3 regions of the Pantoea stewartii genome follow, and region 2 is predicted to be linked to each of the others. Evidence: predicted binding sites of a transcription regulator. Region 2 holds the regulator's gene; each other region holds the start of a gene.

Region 1 (6,278 bases), 1.2 Mb from region 2:
TAGCCTCGGCCGCGCCCATGCCGACCAGGGCCATAAAAAGCGGGATCAACGGCGCGGTCGCGAACAGGATCAGACCTGCCGCCCAGTTTAACGGAAACAGGGTGAGCAATATGCAACAGGGAATGACCGCCGCCAGCGTCATCTGCGGCAAATAACGCGCGTAATAGGCCTGCATATCCTCGGTTTGCTCAAGCAGTAACGTTGCCCAACTGCCGGCGGGCTTGCCCTGTATCCAGGCCGGACCCAACGCTGCCAGACGATCCAGCACCTGTTTACGCAAAGCCTGACGGATGGCCTGCCCGGCACGAAATCCAGCCTGCTCCCGGGCATAATTCAGCGCGGCGCGCAGAACAAAGCACAGGATCAGAAGTGAAAATGAGGACAAAAGGGAGGCTGGAGAATGCCTGTCAATAATCAGCGCCTGCAGGAGCGACGCTAAAAGCCATGCCTGCATGATAATCAGAAGCGCGCCAGCGCAGCCCAGCAACGACGTAACGCGCAACCAGGGGCCAGCATGATGACACTGTTGACGAAGCCAACGAGTAAGATGCTGCTGACGCGATTTATTCATGCGAAACCCAATGTGGCAAAGACAAATGAAATGAGGCTGGTCCTCACACCCGGCGCCTGAATTTAGCATGGTGATAATAAAAAAGGCGACTGAAAAACAGTCGCCTCAAACAATTAAGATCAGGTTATTAACAACTTACTTATCGTTCTTAACCAATCCGTCAAGATAACGCTCTGCATCTAACGCAGCCATACAACCGGTACCGGCAGAGGTAATGGCCTGACGGTAGATATGGTCCATGACGTCACCCGCGGCAAACACGCCAGGGATACTGGTTTGCGTGGCATTACCATGCAGGCCGGACTGTACCTTGATGTAGCCGTTTTCCAGCGCCAGCTGACCATCGAAAATCGCCGTATTCGGGCTGTGTCCGATAGCAACAAACAGGCCGGCAACATCCAGCGTTTCGGTCTCTTCGGTATTCAGCGTTGAACGTAGCGTCAGGCCCGTCACGCCCATCTGATCGCCGACCACTTCTTCCAGCGTTCTGTGTGTATGCAACACGATATTGCCGTTGCTGACTTTTTCCATCAGGCGGTCAATAAGGATTTTCTCTGCGCGGAAGCTGTCGCGGCGGTGAATTAAATGCACTTCAGAGGCGATATTCGCCAGATAAAGTGCTTCTTCAACCGCGGTATTTCCGCCACCGATAACGGCGACTTTTTGGTTGCGGTAGAAGAAACCATCACAGGTCGCACAGGCCGAAACGCCTTTGCCTTTAAAAGCGTCTTCCGACGGTAAGCCCAGATAGCGTGCTGATGCACCCGTGGCAATAATCAGCGCATCGGCAGTATATTCGCCACTGTCACCGGTCAGACGGAAGGGACGGTTCTGCAGATCGACCGTATGAATATGATCGAAAATAATTTCCGTGTTAAATTTCTCGGCATGCTCATGCATACGTTCCATCAGCGAGGGACCTGTCAGATCATGCGGGTCGCCCGGCCAGTTTTCCACTTCCGTCGTGGTGGTCAGCTGACCGCCTTTTTCCAGCCCGGTAATCAGTACTGGATTCAAATTGGCGCGTGCAGCATAGACGGCCGCGGTATAACCTGCCGGACCAGAGCCCAAAATGAGCAACTTACTGTGTTTAGCCGTACTCATGCGTTCCTCAGTTTTATTCACCTGACATAACCTGCGATTGTAGGGAATATGCCGTAGCAATGACAACACTTGCGCACTTTTGTTAGCGATTGCTGCAAACGGCGTAGACGATGAATGGCTTTTTCGCCTGCCTCCTGTGCCAAAAGGGGGCAAAAATTCAGTTTACAGACCACCATCGCACGAAAATACTCATTTAAAAACAGTGACCCAGCGAAGTGTCTGGCATCTTGTCCTGAATTTAGACATTTTACTTTGACAATCGCCTGCGCATTTGCGAAAACAGTGTGAGAAGCGAATAACTTAGTCTGAACAAAACGGGTGTTGCCGCCGGGTTTTGGGCAGAGTACCGAACGAATTTTATCGTCTGATATTGGTCATGACGCATGCGGTGGACAGACAGCATGCGTCATACAAATAGGTACGAATGCGCTCAGACGCCGTTATTTCACTTCAAAAATGCCCCGAACAATGACCGTTTTCAGGGGATGGCAGGTAAAGGGAAGGAATGAAGAGAGACAATAATAATGGTAGATAATAAGAAACGCCCCGGTAAGGATCTCGACAGGATCGACAGAAACATTCTCAATGAATTGCAGAAAGACGGTCGCATCTCAAACGTGGAACTTTCCAAACGTGTAGGATTATCTCCTACACCTTGTCTTGAGCGTGTACGCCGTCTTGAACGCCAGGGATTCATCCTTGGCTATACTGCGCAACTCAACCCTCACTACCTGGATGCTTCATTACTGGTATTTGTTGAGATTACTCTGAATCGTGGCGCACCTGATGTGTTTGAGCAATTTAACGCCGCTGTGCAAAAACTTGAGGAAACTCAAGAGTGTCACCTGGTTTCTGGTGATTTCGACTACCTGCTTAAAACGCGCGTGCCTGATATGTCCGCTTACCGCAAGCTGCTGGGTGAAACCTTGCTGCGCCTGCCAGGCGTAAACGACACGCGTACTTATGTGGTGATGGAAGAGGTCAAACAGAGCAATCGTCTGGTGATCAAAACGCGCTGATGCGTGGCAGGTGCAAAGCCTGGGAAATTTCGGTACACTCCTGTGAATACATACAGGACCAGCGTCGGGTGAGCCCGACGCTGTTGTTTCTTACTTTACAGGCACCTGGAGAGATCTCTTGAGCCAGGAATACACAGAAGATAAAGACGTTTCGTTACAGTCGCTGAGCAGCGGACGCCGTCTGCTGGAAGCGTTACTTATTTTGGTGGCATTGTTCGCCATCTACCTGATGGTTTCCCTGGTCAGCTTTAATCCTTCCGATCCGAGCTGGTCGCAAACGGCCTGGCATGAACCTATCCATAACATGGGTGGCACAGTCGGCGCATGGCTGGCTGATACGTTGCTTTTCATCTTTGGTGTGATGGCCTATGCCATTCCGCCGGTCATACTGGGGCTGTGCTGGATAGCGTTTCGCCAGCGGGATAACCAGGATTATGTGGACTACTTTGCCATTGGTTTACGCTTAATCGGTGTCCTGGCCCTGGTCGTCACCACCTGTGGGATGGCCGCGCTCAACGCGGACGACATCTGGTATTTCGCTTCCGGAGGCGTCATTGGCAGCCTCGTCAGTAATGCCATTTCACCCTGGTTCAGTCCGGCAGGTGGCACACTGACTTTGCTCTGCATCTGGGCCGCAGGGATCACGCTGTATACGGGCTGGTCATGGTTAACCATTGCGGAAAGAATCGGTGGCGTGGTCATGGGCGTGCTGACATTCGCCAGCAACCGCTCACGTCATGATGAACCCTGGCATGAAGAGGACGAAGCAGACGATTATCACGAGAGCGCGCCCGTCCTTCATGCTCAGACGGACGACGACGATGACGTATTGCTAACCGCGCCGCGTAAGGCGCAGCCCGATCTGGATGCGCACGATCCACTGTTAGCCAGGGCCGCCACCGCCACCCGCGCCGCTGTTGCGGCCACAGCCGAAGTATCTGCGACCACGACACCGACAGCAACCGCTCAGGCTACTGCCACAGCACCTGCGCAGCCTGCTGCCGCAACAATGGCGGCAACGCCTGTCAGTGCGCCATCAGCTTCACCTGAGCCTGAACAGGTTGCAGCGACGCCTGAACCTGTTTCGCCTGTTGCGGCATCGCCTCATCCTGCCCCGGTGATGACGCACATTGCACCGCGCGAGCCGGTGTCACAGGAGAAGCCTCTCACTGAACCGCCGCGCTACCGCTTTGAGTTACCGGACGATGCACCGGCGGCTGCCCCGCACTTTACCGCTTATGAGGATGACGAACCCAAAATGGGTAACTGGCGTGAAGCCACGTCGGCAGCCTCGCTGAACAGCGCTGCCGTCGCCGGTGCTGCGGCAACCGCAGCATCATCAGCATCCTCACCGCTGTTTGAACCTGTCCCTGAAACGGTGTCGAATCCACAGGTGAAACAGGGGATTGGTCCGGCGCTGCCGCGGCCTAATCCGGTTAAACTGCCTACCCGACGTGAGCTGGCCTCGTATGGTATTAAACTGCCTTCACAGCGTATGGCGGAAGAAAAAGCCAAACGTGCTGAACTGCCGTCATCACAACCTACGAAAGAAGATACGTCACTCACTGACTGGTCAGCAGAGGAGCAGGATGCGCTGCAACAGGCAGAGTTGCGTCAGGCGTTCCAGTCAGAGCAGCAGCAACGCTATGGCGAAAGCTGGCAGCAGGACGACGCGCACGAGGACGATGAGCTGGCATTGCAGCAGGCCTCGCTGGCGCGTCAGTTCGCACAGCAACAGCAACAGCAACAGCAACAGCAACAGCAACAGCGCTATGAAACGGTGCCTGAAGACAATGCACCCGTTTTCAATCTGGATACGTCAGCGGCCTTCGATTTCTCCCCAATGAAGGACCTGGTCGACGATGGCCCTGTCGAGCCGCTGTTCACCATTGCAGCATCGCCGGACGTCAGCGAGGTCGCGCCACAACATGAGCCCTGGCAGCACGTTCAGGCGGCACCAGAACAGCCTGCGGCTCAGCGTGTAGAATCAGCCCAGACCTTTGCGGCCGATCACTTTGCCGCACCTGCGCAGCAGCCGGAGCCGGTCGGGGAGGCGAAGCCATCTGTGCATGACAGCCTGATTCACCCCTTCCTGATGCGTCACGAGCAGCCACTGGAAAAACCTTCTACACCCTTACCGTCACTCGATCTCCTGACCGCGCCGCCGGAAGAGGAAGAACCGGTTGATATGTTCGCCCTTGAGCAGACAGCAAGACTGGTTGAAGCGCGTCTGGGTGACTACCGCGTCAAGGCCGAGGTGGTGGGCATTTCGCCAGGACCTGTGATTACCCGTTTTGAACTGGATCTCGCGCCGGGCGTGAAAGCGGCGCGTATCTCTAACCTGTCACGCGATTTGGCCCGCTCCCTGTCGACTACGGCAGTGCGTGTGGTTGAAGTGATCCCTGGCAAACCCTATGTTGGTCTGGAATTACCCAACCGACATCGCCAGACCGTTTACCTGCGTGAAGTGCTGGATTGTCCAAAATTCCGTGACAATCCCTCGCCGCTGTCTGTGGTGCTGGGTAAAGATATTGCCGGCCAGCCAGTCGTCGCCGATCTGGCTAAAATGCCACACTTACTGGTAGCGGGTACAACCGGTTCCGGTAAGTCCGTCGGCGTGAATGCGATGATCCTCAGCATGCTGTATAAAGCCACGCCGGAAGATGTGCGCTTTATTATGATTGACCCCAAGATGCTCGAGCTTTCCGTTTACGAAGGCATTCCGCATCTGCTTACCGAAGTCGTGACCGATATGAAAGATGCGGCGAACGCGCTGCGCTGGAGTGTCGGTGAGATGGAGCGTCGCTATAAGCTGATGTCGGCGTTGGGTGTACGTAATCTGGCCGGCTACAACGAAAAAGTGGCGCAGGCGGATGCAATGGGGCGGCCGATTCCCGATCCGTTCTGGAAGCCAGGCGACAGCATGGATATGACGCCGCCAGTGCTGGAAAAACTGCCTTACATCGTGGTGATGGTGGATGAGTTCGCCGATTTGATGATGGCTGTCGGTAAGAAAGTGGAAGAACTGATTGCACGTCTTGCACAGAAAGCGCGTGCGGCGGGAATCCACCTTGTTCTGGCAACCCAGCGTCCGTCAGTTGACGTCATTACCGGCCTCATCAAAGCCAACATTCCTACCCGTATCGCGTTTACTGTCTCAAGTAAAATTGACTCGCGAACCATCCTTGATCAGGGCGGTGCAGAATCGTTACTGGGGATGGGCGATATGCTTTACATGCCGCCCAACTCATCAATGCCGGTGCGTGTTCACGGTGCCTTTGTGCGCGATCAGGAAGTACATGCTGTCGTGCAGGACTGGAAAGCGCGCGGGCGTCCGCAATATATTGAAAGCATTACGGCGGGCGAAGAAAGTGAAGGCGGGGGCGGCATTGACAGCGATGAAGAACTCGATCCGTTGTTCGATCAGGCTGTTGCCTTTGTGGTGGATAAGCGACGCGCCTCGATTTCGGGCGTACAGCGTCAGTTCCGTATCGGTTATAACCGTGCTGCGCGCATCATTGAACAGATGGAAGCACAGGGCATCGTCTCGTCACCGGGCCACAACGGTAACCGTGAAGTGCTCT
Region 2 (6,278 bases):
AGGCAAAGTGGCATCCGGCGAGTAGGGCACATTACGTAATAACTGGGTATAGCACTCCAGCTGCTCAATCAGCTGTTCACGGGTCAGCGAACGCTGGCGGGAAGCGAGCAGTGCCGTTACGCACAGGTTCATGGCGTTCGCGGCACCGGCTTCATTAATACGTACCATGATGGTGGCGGCGATATCATTGGCCGTTGGCGTTAACCAGCCCGGACGTTGCGCTTCAATGGGATCGATAGACTCACGCCATTCCGGTACGCGCTTGTTCAGATAGTTGATCAGCGGCAACGGCTCACCAAAGTTCACATAACCCTGGCCCAGGTTGCGCAGCTTACGCAGGCCGCGCACCATCTGCATAAAGCCTTCTTTCTCTTTTGCCGCACCGCGTAGCTCTTTAGCGTAAGTACCCACTTCCATTACATGTTCATAACCGATGTAAATGGGCACTAACGTAATAGGTCGCGTGCCGCCGCGCAGCATGGCCTGCAGCGTCATAGAGAGGGTGCCGGTTTTCGGATCCAGCAGTCGGCCGGTACGTGAGCGTCCACCTTCCACGAAATACTCGACGGAATAGCCGCGGGTAAAGAGCTCGCCAAGGTATTCACGGAACACGGTTGAATAGAGCTTGTTGCCTTTAAAGGTACGACGAATAAAGAAGGCACCCAGACGACGGAAAATCGGCCCGGCAGGCCAGAAGTTCAGGTTAATCCCTGCGGCAATATGCGGCGGAACCAGGCCCTGGTGATACAGCACATAAGACAGTAGCAGGTAGTCCATATGGCTGCGGTGGCAAGGCACATAAACAATTTCATGGCCGTCCTGCGCCAGCTGACGTACCCGCTCACCGCCGTTAACGTTGATCCCCTGATAGAGTCGGCTCCAGAGCCAACCCATCACGCGGTCGGTGATACGAATCGCTTCGTAGGAAAAGTTGGCCGCAATTTCTTCCATCATTTCAATGGCGTTTTGCTGCGCTTTCTCATGGGAGATTTTCTTGCTACGCGCCTCGTCTTCCACAGCTTTTTCAATCGCCTTCGACTGCAACAGGCGATTGAATAAATCCTGGCGAGCCGGCAGGCGCGGTCCCACCGCAGCCAGGCGCTGACGGGCAAAATGGATGCGCGCTACGCGAGCCAGCTTCTGCGCAATCGACTTGTCGGTACCGTGTTCGGTCGCCATACGACGCAGGGAGACCGTGGGCGAAAAACGCACAAAACTGTCGCGGCCATGCCAGAGAACGGCAAAGAATTTTTGAATGCCGTTAAGGAGCCGCAAATGAGGCGGATGATCGTCGCCCTGGACTTCCCGACCCGGCGCACGGCCAAACATGACTGAAACCGGTAACATCTGAACATCAAGTTCAGGGTTGCTGCGGTGCAGATCAAGATATTCGTGGAAGATTTTGACCGATTCAAGGCTGGGCACAAAATAGGGGAACACACGCGGACCGTCATTAATAAAGACATGACGCGGCAACAGGGCGCCGTCTATCTCCAGCGGAATAAGCGGATCAGGCAGATCGTGCCGGATGCACTGCGCGCGTAAAGTCAGGAGATCGGCCTTTGAATCATAAGGCAGGACATACATAATAGGCCGGGTAGGATCCAGCCCATGTTCGGACACGGGATCAGCCGGAATGGCCTTACTCTTTACCAGAAATGAAAGGGGTAAGTTCAGCAATTTATAGAAAATTTTACGCCAACCTGACATAGACAACATGAAGCCTCTTGTTAGCAAAGCGGCGCAAGCATATCAGAACGCGCAGCAAAAATCTGTGACAGCGACAATTGTGCGCTGCCCGGTATTGACGTCAATCCTTTGAAAAGAGTTCCTTTATCATGACAAATAATGTCACCGGCATTACCCGGATTGTGAAAGCGGCTGGCTACTCATGGCAAGGTCTTCGCGCCGCCTGGCAGCATGAAGCTGCCTTCCGCCAGGAAGCCGTAATTTCACTGGCGGCAATTATCCTGGCCTGCTGGCTGGATGTCGATACTATTTCGCGCATCCTGATGATTGGCGCGGTCATGCTGGTGATGATTGTTGAAGTTCTGAACAGCGCCATCGAAGCGGTGGTGGACCGCACAGGGCAGGAACGTCACCCTCTTGCCGGCCGTGCCAAAGATATGGGATCGGCCGCTGTTTTGCTGGCAATAGTACTGGCCCTGTTCGTTTGGGGAACGCTACTTTGGTCGCATTTGCGATAAGCATTCCATCTCCCGTCAAATTACTGATTTTGGCCTGACTTTTGGTTTCCATTTCACCAATACCTGTATATACTCACAGCGACTGTATAAACAACCAGGGGGCGGGATGAAAGCATTAACCAGCAGGCAGCAACAGGTCTACGACTTGATTCGCGACCACATTAATCAAACGGGCATGCCGCCTACGCGTGCAGAAATTGCTGCGCAACTGGGCTTCCGCTCACCTAACGCGGCAGAAGAGCATCTGAAAGCGCTGTCGCGTAAAGGCGTGATTGAAATCGTCTCTGGTGCGTCCCGCGGTATCCGTTTGTTAATGGAAGAAGAACCTTCAGATGGCCTGCCACTCATTGGGCGCGTTGCGGCGGGTGAGCCGTTGCTGGCCCAGGAACATATCGAAACCCACTACAAAGTGGATCCAGACATGTTCAAGCCCTCTGCCGATTTCCTGCTGCGCGTTAGCGGCATGTCAATGAAAGACATTGGCATCATGGATGGTGATTTGCTGGCCGTGCATAAAACGCAGGAAGTGCGTAATGGTCAGGTGGTGGTAGCGCGCATTGACGACGAAGTCACTGTGAAGCGCTGGAAAAAACAGGGATCAGTGGTGCATCTGTTACCTGAAAATACGGATTTTGAGCCTATCATTGTCGATACACGTGCGCAGTCGCTGACGGTTGAAGGTCTGGCGGTTGGCATCGTACGTAACGGTGAGTGGTTGTAACTCTTCTTAAGGTTGGCTCTTTACGTCAACCTTGACGTTACCCAGTCTGCCCCTGTTTTGCCGCTGTGGGTTCATCTGTAACACCAGCGGCGCATTGCACGGACGTTACATGCGCTTCCTGACAGCTACCGATAAAAAACTGTGGCGGCTGGCGCTGCCCATGATCCTGTCAAATATCACCGTTCCTCTGCTCGGCTTAGTCGATACAGCCGTTATTGGCCATCTCGACAGCCCGGTTTATCTGGGCGGCGTTGCGGTCGGGACGACCGTTACCAGTTTCATCTTCATGCTGCTGCTTTTTCTGCGGATGAGTACGACAGGCCTGACGGCTCAGGCGTTTGGCGCGGGCGATAAAACGGCGCTGGCGCGCGCATTGGCACAGCCCCTGATCATTGCCTTACTGGCCGGCAGCCTGTTTATTGCCCTGCGTCATCCTGTTACGGCATTAGCAACCCGCTTTATCGGCGGAGAGGCCGCCGTGCTTAAGCAGGCTGCGCTGTTTATCCATATTCGCTGGCTCAGTGCGCCCGCCATGCTGGCTAACCTGGTGATTCTGGGCTGGCTGCTGGGCGTACAGTATGCCAGAGCGCCGGTCATCCTGCTGGTGGTGGGCAACGTTATCAATATTCTGCTGGACCTCTGGCTGGTGCTGGGGCTGCACTGGGGCGTAGCCGGGGCTGCAGCCGCGACGGCTATCGCGGAATATGCGACGTTGCTGGTCGGGGCACTTATGGTCTGGCGCGTGCTGGCGCTGCGCGGCATCACGCTGCACAGTCTGGTCCATAGCTGGCGTGGCGATATCCACCGCCTGCTTCGCCTGAATCGCGATATCCTGCTGCGTACCTTACTGTTACAGCTTTGCTTTGCCTCTCTGACCGTGCTGGGAACGCGTATCGGACCTGATGTGGTGGCGGTAAATGCCATCCTGCTGATGTTCATGACGTTTACCGCCTATGCGCTGGATGGCTTTGCTTACGCCGTCGAAGCCTTTGCTGGTGAGGCACACGGCGCAAAAGACGGCAGCAGGTTGCAACTGGTATGGATTGCTGCCTGCCGTCAGGCCCTGTCAGTCGCGCTGTTTTTCTCCCTGGTCTATGCTGTTTGTGGCTATCAGATCGTGGCTCTCCTGACATCGATTCCCGCACTTCAACAGGCGGCTGACCGTTTTCTGCCGTGGCAGGTTGTCATGCCGCTGGTTGGCGTCTGGTGCTATCTGCTGGATGGCATGTTTATTGGTGCGACGCGCGGAAGAGAAATGCGCAACAGTATGGCGATTGCCGCACTGGGCTATTTCCTGACGCTGTTAACCGTGCCTTTTATCGGTAATCACGGTTTATGGCTGGCGATAGCCGTTTTTCTGGCGCTTCGCGGCCTGTCACTTTGGCTGGTCTGGCGCAGGCACTGGCGCAATGGCACCTGGTTTAGCGCCTGAGCAACTTGCCTGAAATATGACGCAGGATACATAAAATTTTCATTTTTTCCGGCAAAACTGAAATTAGCTACTACAATTATCTTTGAATGGCGCTATTAAACAGCGCTTTATATCGTAATTTTTCCTGATGGCAAAATAAAACGAAATCGAAGGATGACGTGGAGGTCTGCAATGAATAAAGACGAAGCGAGTGGAAACTGGAAACAGTTCAAAGGAAAAATGAAAGAGAAATGGGGCAAGCTGACCGATGATGACATGCAAGTCATTGAAGGTAAACGCGATCAGCTGGTCGGCAAAATTCAGGAACGTTACGGCTACGCGAAAGATCAGGCGGAGAAAGAAGTAACGGACTGGGAAGGTCACAACAAGGATTACCGCTGGTAATCACGTTATTCAGGGATGCTCCTACCCGGGCCGGTACGCTCATGCCGGCCAGACCGCACAAGGATGTGCAATTAACTTCGTTTACTGCGTTTCTTCCCGTCAGCCTGATGGTCATGATCACAATGTTCATGCTGTTCACAGGCTTCAACTTCCGCACAGTTTTCACATAACCCGTGCGCCTCTATCACGCTATGCCGTAGGACAAAGCTTGCCTCCTGCGCCAGCGATGCGATGATTTTTTCTGCGCCCTGCGCCTGCTTTTCCGTGACCACTGCACAGCGATCGCAGACCAGCATCACCGATGTATGGGCGGGTGCGTCGAAATGGTGACACATCACATAGCTGTTATTGGACTCGACGCGGTGGATAAAACCCTGCTCAAGAAGAAAATCCAGCGCACGGTAGACGGTAGGAGGCTTGGCCTGGGGCTCACTGACACGCAACTGATCAAGCAGGTCATAAGCACTGATCGATCCTGGCTGTCCGGCCATCAACCGCAGGACCTCTGCGCGCTGGGTCGTCAGGCGTACACCGCGCTGTAAACACAGTTTCTCAGCCTGGGTCATGATTTGCTCTGGCGTCATGGTTGACATGGAATTTCTCCGTTTGACAGGTGATGTTATCTTATCACATTAATGATACGTACGATGCACCTTGCCTGTCTGCACCTCCTCCCTTTATCCGTGCTTATCTGTTCCTTACGACTTTGCGCCCGTCTGCGATGCCAATATATGTCAGAATGTTTGTAAATATTTTTTCCTTTTGCTTTACATCTCACTGAGTTAAGAACTAATGTTTAAAAGTTCTTAATAAAGTGCTGGTCCCGGCCTCCTTCTGTTAACGCTTTTTGGACGGTAACCAGACATAACGGATCGAAAAATAATCAATCAATGGAATTGCGCCACTATTTACTCTGAATTCACAGCAATAAAGCGTTAGCCATCCTCCACAATGGGGCTAACAAACTATTCGGTCGTTAATGTTTTAACGGCAATTTTTCAGGTGATGATAAGCAAATGGCAAAATTAACCGTCCCACGTTCCGTTCTGGTTTTCCCTGCAGTGTTTAATGCTCTGGTTTTTTCATCATCCGCGCTGGCCGCGGGAACCTGGTACGATGCCCGTAACGATGCAATGGGGGGAACGGGCGTGGCGTCCTCTACCTACGGGTCTGCCGTTTTAGCTAACCCGGCGTTAATGACCAAAGCGAAGCCCGATGACAACGTCAGCATCATTTTTCCCAGTGCGGGCGCGCAAATTACTGATAAAGACAAAATGGTCGATAAGATCGATAACATTACTGACACGGTAAATCGCTATCAGGATCTGTTTGATAATGCCTCGACGTTAGAGCTGCTGCGCCGTATTCCTGAGATACAGGCTGCGTCAGGGGATCTGGCCAATACGCTCAGAGATTTACGCGGTAACAAAGCCAACGCGACAGCAGGTGTCGCGATTGCAGTCACCGTTCCGAATGAAACGCTGCCTTTTGCCTTTGTCACCAAAGCCTATGGTACGGCGCATGTCCGCGCGAA
Region 3 (6,278 bases), on a different replicon from region 2:
GATACCCGACAAACGCCGATTTCGAGGCGTAGGTTTTGGTGAAAACGAGGTGCCCTACAACACGGAAGCCCGCCGCCTTCCAGGCCTGCATGAAGACGTCCACGCGGTTCCAGCCGTAAAAACTCACTGCCAGGCTGTTGTTTTTGAGTACGCGGAACATTTGCTGGCTCGCCGGCAGCACCCACTCATCGTTAACGTCGTTGGCGATCGAACGGCCGGACCGGTCCTTGAAGCCGACGAGGTACGGCGGATCGGTGAGAATGAAATCGATGCTGTTATCCGGAAAGCCGGACATGATCTGTACGCTGTCGCCACGCATGAATCGGGACATAGTTATGCTCCTCAGTTTCAGGGGGCACCCCTGTGGTGCCGTGACCACCACAAAGACGGGCGAAAAGCGGAGCAGGCAGGGGCGACACCGGAAGCCGCACGCGCCGCCGGAGCGGACTGAATGTCCCGCGCACGGCGGGGAACGGGTGAGGATGGCGGCGAAGCTTCCCTTGCAGGCGAAGCGGCCCGGCTACAGTGAGGGCACGGCACTTTGCATCTGCCGGTTTCCGGCCGTAGGACGGGAAGCGGCAAAAAAAGCGGAGCGAAGCGACATACTCGTTGGCTTATGAAGGATATGCCGCTCAACAGAATATCCATGAAAAAAGAAACATCAGACATCACAGTCAGGCCGATTGACCGGGCCACACACTTAACATTGCCTAACAGAAAAGCTGTGTTAGGATTTATCCGAACATAATCAGAAAATAGAAGGTATGAAATGTACGAACAGGAAATAGCGGATTTAGTGAAAAATATAAGAGATCACCGGAGCGTTCTTGATGCAGCCGCTCAACTGTTCAGAACGGAAGAAAAGAGAGACAGTTTCAATCCCAAAATTGCTGAAGACTGGTGTAATTCGGTTTTTGGAGACTGTCTCGTAAAGCTCCGACTATTTACGGAAAATAACTTTAACTACATTGAAAGCCTCAGTTTAATTTCAGTAACGCGCTATATATTCGAGATGAGTGTATGGCTGAAACTGCTCACAAAAAATTCGCGTTACGGAGTGGTATACTACTCTCAACTCCTTAAAGGCCAGCGCGAATACTGGGCTAATTTTCAGGAACAAATGAACAGGGAGGTGGCTTTCCTTGAAAAAATGGAGAAAAAGGAAAAAGAACTTACTGAAAAAAGACTAGGGGAGATCAGACTGATGGAGAAAACGGAGGAGGCTACCAAGGCCGCAGAAACGCTCTTTGAGTATGTAAAAAACATAATCGACAGGGAAGCTGACATGAGTTTTTCAATTTTTTCTGAGGAAGCCAAGTTTAATGGATATGGTTTTCAGGCAGTTCTGGTCAGGAAAAACCAGATGAATATGATAGAAAAATCCCTGACTGAAATAGCAAATGAAAAAGAAAACTTCGAGGACAACTTCCCGGAAGATGTGAAAGAAATGGTAAGCAAAAACATGGTTTGGAGATGGAATCAAAAGGCTAAAGAAGTTGGTCTTGAGGATGAATACAACTTCATATACACCTTTACCAGCAAACTAATACATTCTGTTCCAACGAGTATCACAACCGACCATAAAAACTTAGAACACCAGGAAATGGTTCTTTTTCTCCGGTATATTAACTTCAAAATAAAAGGCATCATTGAGTTAAGCAGTGAATATATCAGAACACACGGATAAACGTGGGTAAACCCTTAACAGCACGAAAAAAATTTCCATTTAAAATGCTCATTCAGAAAACATGAACTCGTCATAAATAATTTCAACCAGAAGGTGCTCTGTTACTGATACCAGGAAAGGGTCCTTTCTAAGACTTGATTTAGGTGAGACACGGGTTGTCCAACAACAGGGCCCCTGTTCGATTTCCACGGTTGCATAAATCTTTAACGGGCATCACTGGCTATAACTACAGGCTTCTTTTTTTTGCAAGCGATAAAACAGGGGGTACACCTCATGGCCCCCACCCTCTCAAACAAGAAAAAAATCACTTTAAACCCATAATTATCAATAAATTATAAAAAATACAAGAGTTTTACCTCCACATAACACACCACGAAAATTACTATGAAGCACACAACGAGGAGGCCTTATGCTAAAAGATTACCCGTATAACAGCATTTACTCACTTTTTAGCGAAGTGAGCTTAACTGATACTATACACGAAAGTTTTCTATCAGCGCTTGAGAGCGAATTTTCATATTTAGAATATAATACAGTCCCGGGCTCTATTAAAATTCTGAGAAAAAAAGTTGAGCAGATTTTCGGGAGGGGCAATTTAGACGGAAAAATATCTAAACACGACCTCCAGAAATGCATGCATTTTGTTCACATGATGAATGTGATATCTAAAGGCTGGAAACAGAGTACTGGATGGTGGCATACGCCTTTTTTGCTCGATGAAAATAAGCCTCTCACCACAATAGAGGATTACAGGCATGATGCCGTGATTCACAGCAACCTCGTTTCATGCAGAGAAATGCTGAATGTTCGCGTAAACCTTCTTCAGCAAATGTATCGGATAGAAAAGCTGATAATGGATTTCCTGGTGTACTTTCCCAGAAGTATGTATGACTTCCACAACCCCGGAACTAAGATGTTTTCGGGACAATACGAGGCGGCTGTTGTTCTGACACACCTTATTCATCAGCTTAACTTTGAACGTCAAAATGATTATCCCCAAAATGGGGTGGACGAATTTTGCAAACAAGCACTTGTTAATGAGGCCATAAAACATGCAAATTACTTCGTTAAAGAAAGTGAAGTTTTTGATGAATATGATTTTCAGGTTGCTGATATTGATTACAGCAAGCTCCTTGACTCTGAACATCAACATTACGACGATAATACACTGATAAAAATTGTTTGCGATCAATTCAACCATAACATAAGGGATGATGATTACAATAAAATCACCCCACTAATTGACGTGGTTATTTTTATAAAAAATCATGACAGAAAGCAACCTCTCTACAATGGTTCAACTGCACAGGCTTTTTATGAGTTAAAATCCGAACCTTACGTAAGGTTTGGTGCAATCTGTTTTTTGATTAAAGCATACAGGGACAAATTAATGTTCACCTCCCGTAAAACGGGGTCTGACAACAAAAAAATACACACCATTAAAGAGGTCATGAAAATATCAAGAAGTCTATCCAGAGAGGAAAGCTTTGAAGATAAAGAGAGGGTACTATCGGATTATGATTATTCATTTTTAAAGTTTGTTGCCTATGGGATCAGCGCAATCACAACAGCTATAGAGTATGAAACCCCATCCAAAGAAGGGATTAGCGAATATAAAAAAGTCAGGAGATTTAAATGGCAGCTAATTGCCATGCTTTATTCGACAATAGGCAACTTGCCGTTAGCAAATTTGAAAGACCATCTTTCAATACTGACCCGGAATTTAGCCCGATTTATTAAAAGCTCCGAGATGATGGGTGTCTTAAAAAAGAACTCAAGATCAGAATATCTGAGAATGAAGGAGACTGGAGAGTGGGACAAGCTGTAAAACCCGGATGAAATCACCGTGACCTTGTGGGTTACCCCTTACAGCCTTTGATGACGACATCGTTTGAAAGACGATGTCACTTTTCTCATGAAAAGACTGTAGTCATGAAATTATCAGGGAAATCACAATCTGTGTCAGTAACATAGTACATCGCAGATTAAATCATCGCTTCGTTCCTCTTGCCATGGACTCTCAACTCATCAATACTGTTTTTATATACAGTGGTATTTAGGAGGGAAATCAACCATGCCAGAGTTATTCACTGAAGCACGAACTTCAGGCCATTCAGTCCGGAGAGCGGCACCATGAAAGCGACATCCTCTCAGGGCGGACTGACGATATTCAGGCCTGCCGATATACGACCCGTCATGCGCATCCCGCTCTTTGTTGAGCGCTGCGCCGCCGGTTTCCCCTCCCCTGCCACCGATTATGTCGAAGCAGAGCTTGACCTGAATGAGCTCTGCATCACCCATCGCGCCGCTACGTTTTTTGTGCGTGCAAGCGGCAGCAGCATGGAAGATCTGGGCCTGTATGACGGGGACGTGATGGTCGTCGACCGCGCAAAGGAAGCCACGCATGGTGACATCGTCATCGCGGAGGTCGGTGGGGAGTTCACGGTCAAGCGCCTGCAGCTGCACCCAAAGATTGCGTTGCGACCGATGAACCCTGCCTATCCGGTAATCTACCCAGAGGAGTTGCATCTGCTGGGCGTGGTCACCTGGTTTTTCCACAATACCGAGGCGCGCCGGAGGTAACCATGCCGATGTTTGGTCTGGCTGACGTCAACAGCTTCTATGCGTCCTGTGAGGCCCTGTTCAGGCCCGATTTGCGGGGGAAACCGGTCGTCGTTCTTTCGAACAACGATGGCTGCGTAATCGCAAGAAGCAAAGCTTATGTGGAATTTTAAATCTACTCCTAACCTCACAGTTTGAACTTAGCACTTAATTATTAGTTGCATCATAACATTAAATTTGTTAATGATTTATGGCTTCAGAAACATTTAAACACATTTAATTTTATGGGCAAATTTATGAGATTACACACGTTAAAAATTAATGGCTTTAAGAGAATCAATGATGCAGAAGTTAAATTTGGTGACGCAACATTTCTCATTGGCTCCAATAATGCTGGTAAAAGCTCTGTCTTGAAAGCAATTGAATGGCTGCTTTCTAATAAAAAGACAATGGATCTAGATTGTTTTTGCTCTGAAATTGATCAAGAAACCGGTGAAAACAAAGTATGTTGTAAAACGGTTATCCTTGAGGCCGAATTCCGTAATGTACCTGAATCAGCCAAAAACTGGAGAGGTTTCAAAGGAAGAATTTTCAATTATGATCCAGAAGACACTAATGAGACTGGAAAAAGCATTACTTATAGGAAAAGTTACTCTCTGGGAGAGGATGCAATTATAGAACTAAAGTCTTTAAAAAGAGTCATGAAAAAAGAATTAGAAAAATTAAAAAAGCCCCAGCAACTCATAGATGCTGGCATCAATGAGGATTTAATAAAAGACCTCTTCACAGACCTAGAAAAAAATATAGGTTCATCAGAAAAAGGTAAGTTAGAGCTAATTGATGACATGTGGGATTTAAATGATGAAGAAGTTTGGGATAAAAACCCTGGGGGAATAGGTGGTGTTGTTCTCTCAAAGTTACCAAGTTTCCTTTTAATCCCTGCAGACTCAGGCGCATCAGAAATTGAAGGTAAAACAGGAGTTTTACAAAAAACGCTTAATGAGTTGTTTAAAGATGTACGTGGAATATCTGAGAATTACAAGCAAGCCCAAGCTTGTTTGAACGAATTAGCGAATGAGTTAAACCCTTCAGATGGGCAATCTGAATTTGGGAAAATGATGTCCGCACTTAACGCTGTATTATGCGGTGTTTTTCCTGAATCTAAAATTTATGCATCAGCTGACTTATCTAATCCTGACACAGCATTATCTCCGACATTCTCCATAGAAATGTCAAGCAATATAAGAACTTCCGTTTCAAATCAGGGGACAGGAATGGTTAGGGCTGCTGTTTTTGGATTATTGAGGTTTAGACAACAGTGGTTGAGAGACAGAGGAGGAGATGAAAGAAGCCTCATCATAGGTTTTGAAGAACCTGAAATCTATCTTCATCCGAGCGCTGCAAATCAAATGAGAGATTTGATTTATGAACTATCTGGAAATTCATCCCAAATAGTAGCAACCACTCACTCTCCATATTTAATTGATTTATCGAGAAAGCCTAAGCAGGTACTCAATAGATTTTATTACGACAAATCACACACAACAATAAACCCATTCTCTGTCACTGATGAATATAAAAAATTACAAGGTGAAGACAAAGATCATGTCAAAATGGTTATTAGGTTAGATGATCACATATCAAGAATATTTTTTACGAGGAAAGTAATTGTTGTTGAAGGCGATACTGAAGAACTTGTTTTCCGCGAAGCAATAAGAAGAATGCCAACTGAAGTGAGAAATAGGATAATGACAAGTTCAGAAGTTATCAAAGCCAGAGGAAAATCTGCAATAATAGGATTATTAAAATACCTCTCTGCTTTAGGCGTTGACTTTATAGTTATTCACGACCGAGACTTAGGTGTCAGGGGGGCTGAGATTTTTAATCCACATATTTTAAATGCAGCAGGCTCTCCAGACAAAGTAATTGCTATTGAAGAATGCATTGAGGATCTTCTCGGCTATCCTTCTCCTGCATCTGAAAAACCATTTAATGCATATCGCCATACATTAACATGGGGAGATGCTTA

What was found. Region 2 encodes LexA, which represses DNA repair genes until DNA is damaged. Its sites were predicted from a motif close to TNCTGTATGTACATACAGNA; they were not measured.
Region 1: a site for LexA is predicted at 2,733-2,752, ahead of G5574_RS20205 (DNA translocase FtsK 4TM domain-containing protein). Genes of this name have one in related genera too.
Region 3: a site for LexA is predicted at 3,720-3,739, ahead of umuD (translesion error-prone DNA polymerase V autoproteolytic subunit). Genes of this name have one in related genera too.

Annotation. Positions count from the first base shown of each region.
Region 1 is NZ_CP049115.1:4,271,644-4,277,921, forward strand. Features, by position in the region: gene cydD (heme ABC transporter permease/ATP-binding protein CydD) at 1-571, opposite strand, end outside; gene trxB (thioredoxin-disulfide reductase) at 707-1,675, opposite strand; gene lrp (leucine-responsive transcriptional regulator Lrp) at 2,200-2,694, shown strand; gene G5574_RS20205 (DNA translocase FtsK 4TM domain-containing protein) at 2,813-6,278, shown strand, end outside.
Region 2 is NZ_CP049115.1:3,113,254-3,119,531, forward strand. Features, by position in the region: gene plsB (glycerol-3-phosphate 1-O-acyltransferase PlsB) at 1-1,710, opposite strand, end outside; gene G5574_RS14755 (diacylglycerol kinase) at 1,839-2,207, shown strand; gene lexA (transcriptional repressor LexA) at 2,314-2,928, shown strand; gene dinF (MATE family efflux transporter DinF) at 3,038-4,360, shown strand; gene G5574_RS14770 (CsbD family protein) at 4,532-4,744, shown strand; gene zur (zinc uptake transcriptional repressor Zur) at 4,816-5,337, opposite strand; gene G5574_RS14780 (conjugal transfer protein TraF) at 5,761-6,278, shown strand, end outside.
Region 3 is NZ_CP049117.1:48,521-54,798, forward strand. Features, by position in the region: gene G5574_RS23220 (DNA methyltransferase) at 1-331, opposite strand, end outside; gene G5574_RS23225 (DUF5677 domain-containing protein) at 770-1,687, shown strand; gene G5574_RS23230 (hypothetical protein) at 2,097-3,515, shown strand; gene umuD (translesion error-prone DNA polymerase V autoproteolytic subunit) at 3,821-4,270, shown strand; partial or broken gene G5574_RS23240 (Y-family DNA polymerase) at 4,279-4,401, shown strand; gene G5574_RS23245 (ATP-dependent nuclease) at 4,546-6,278, shown strand, end outside.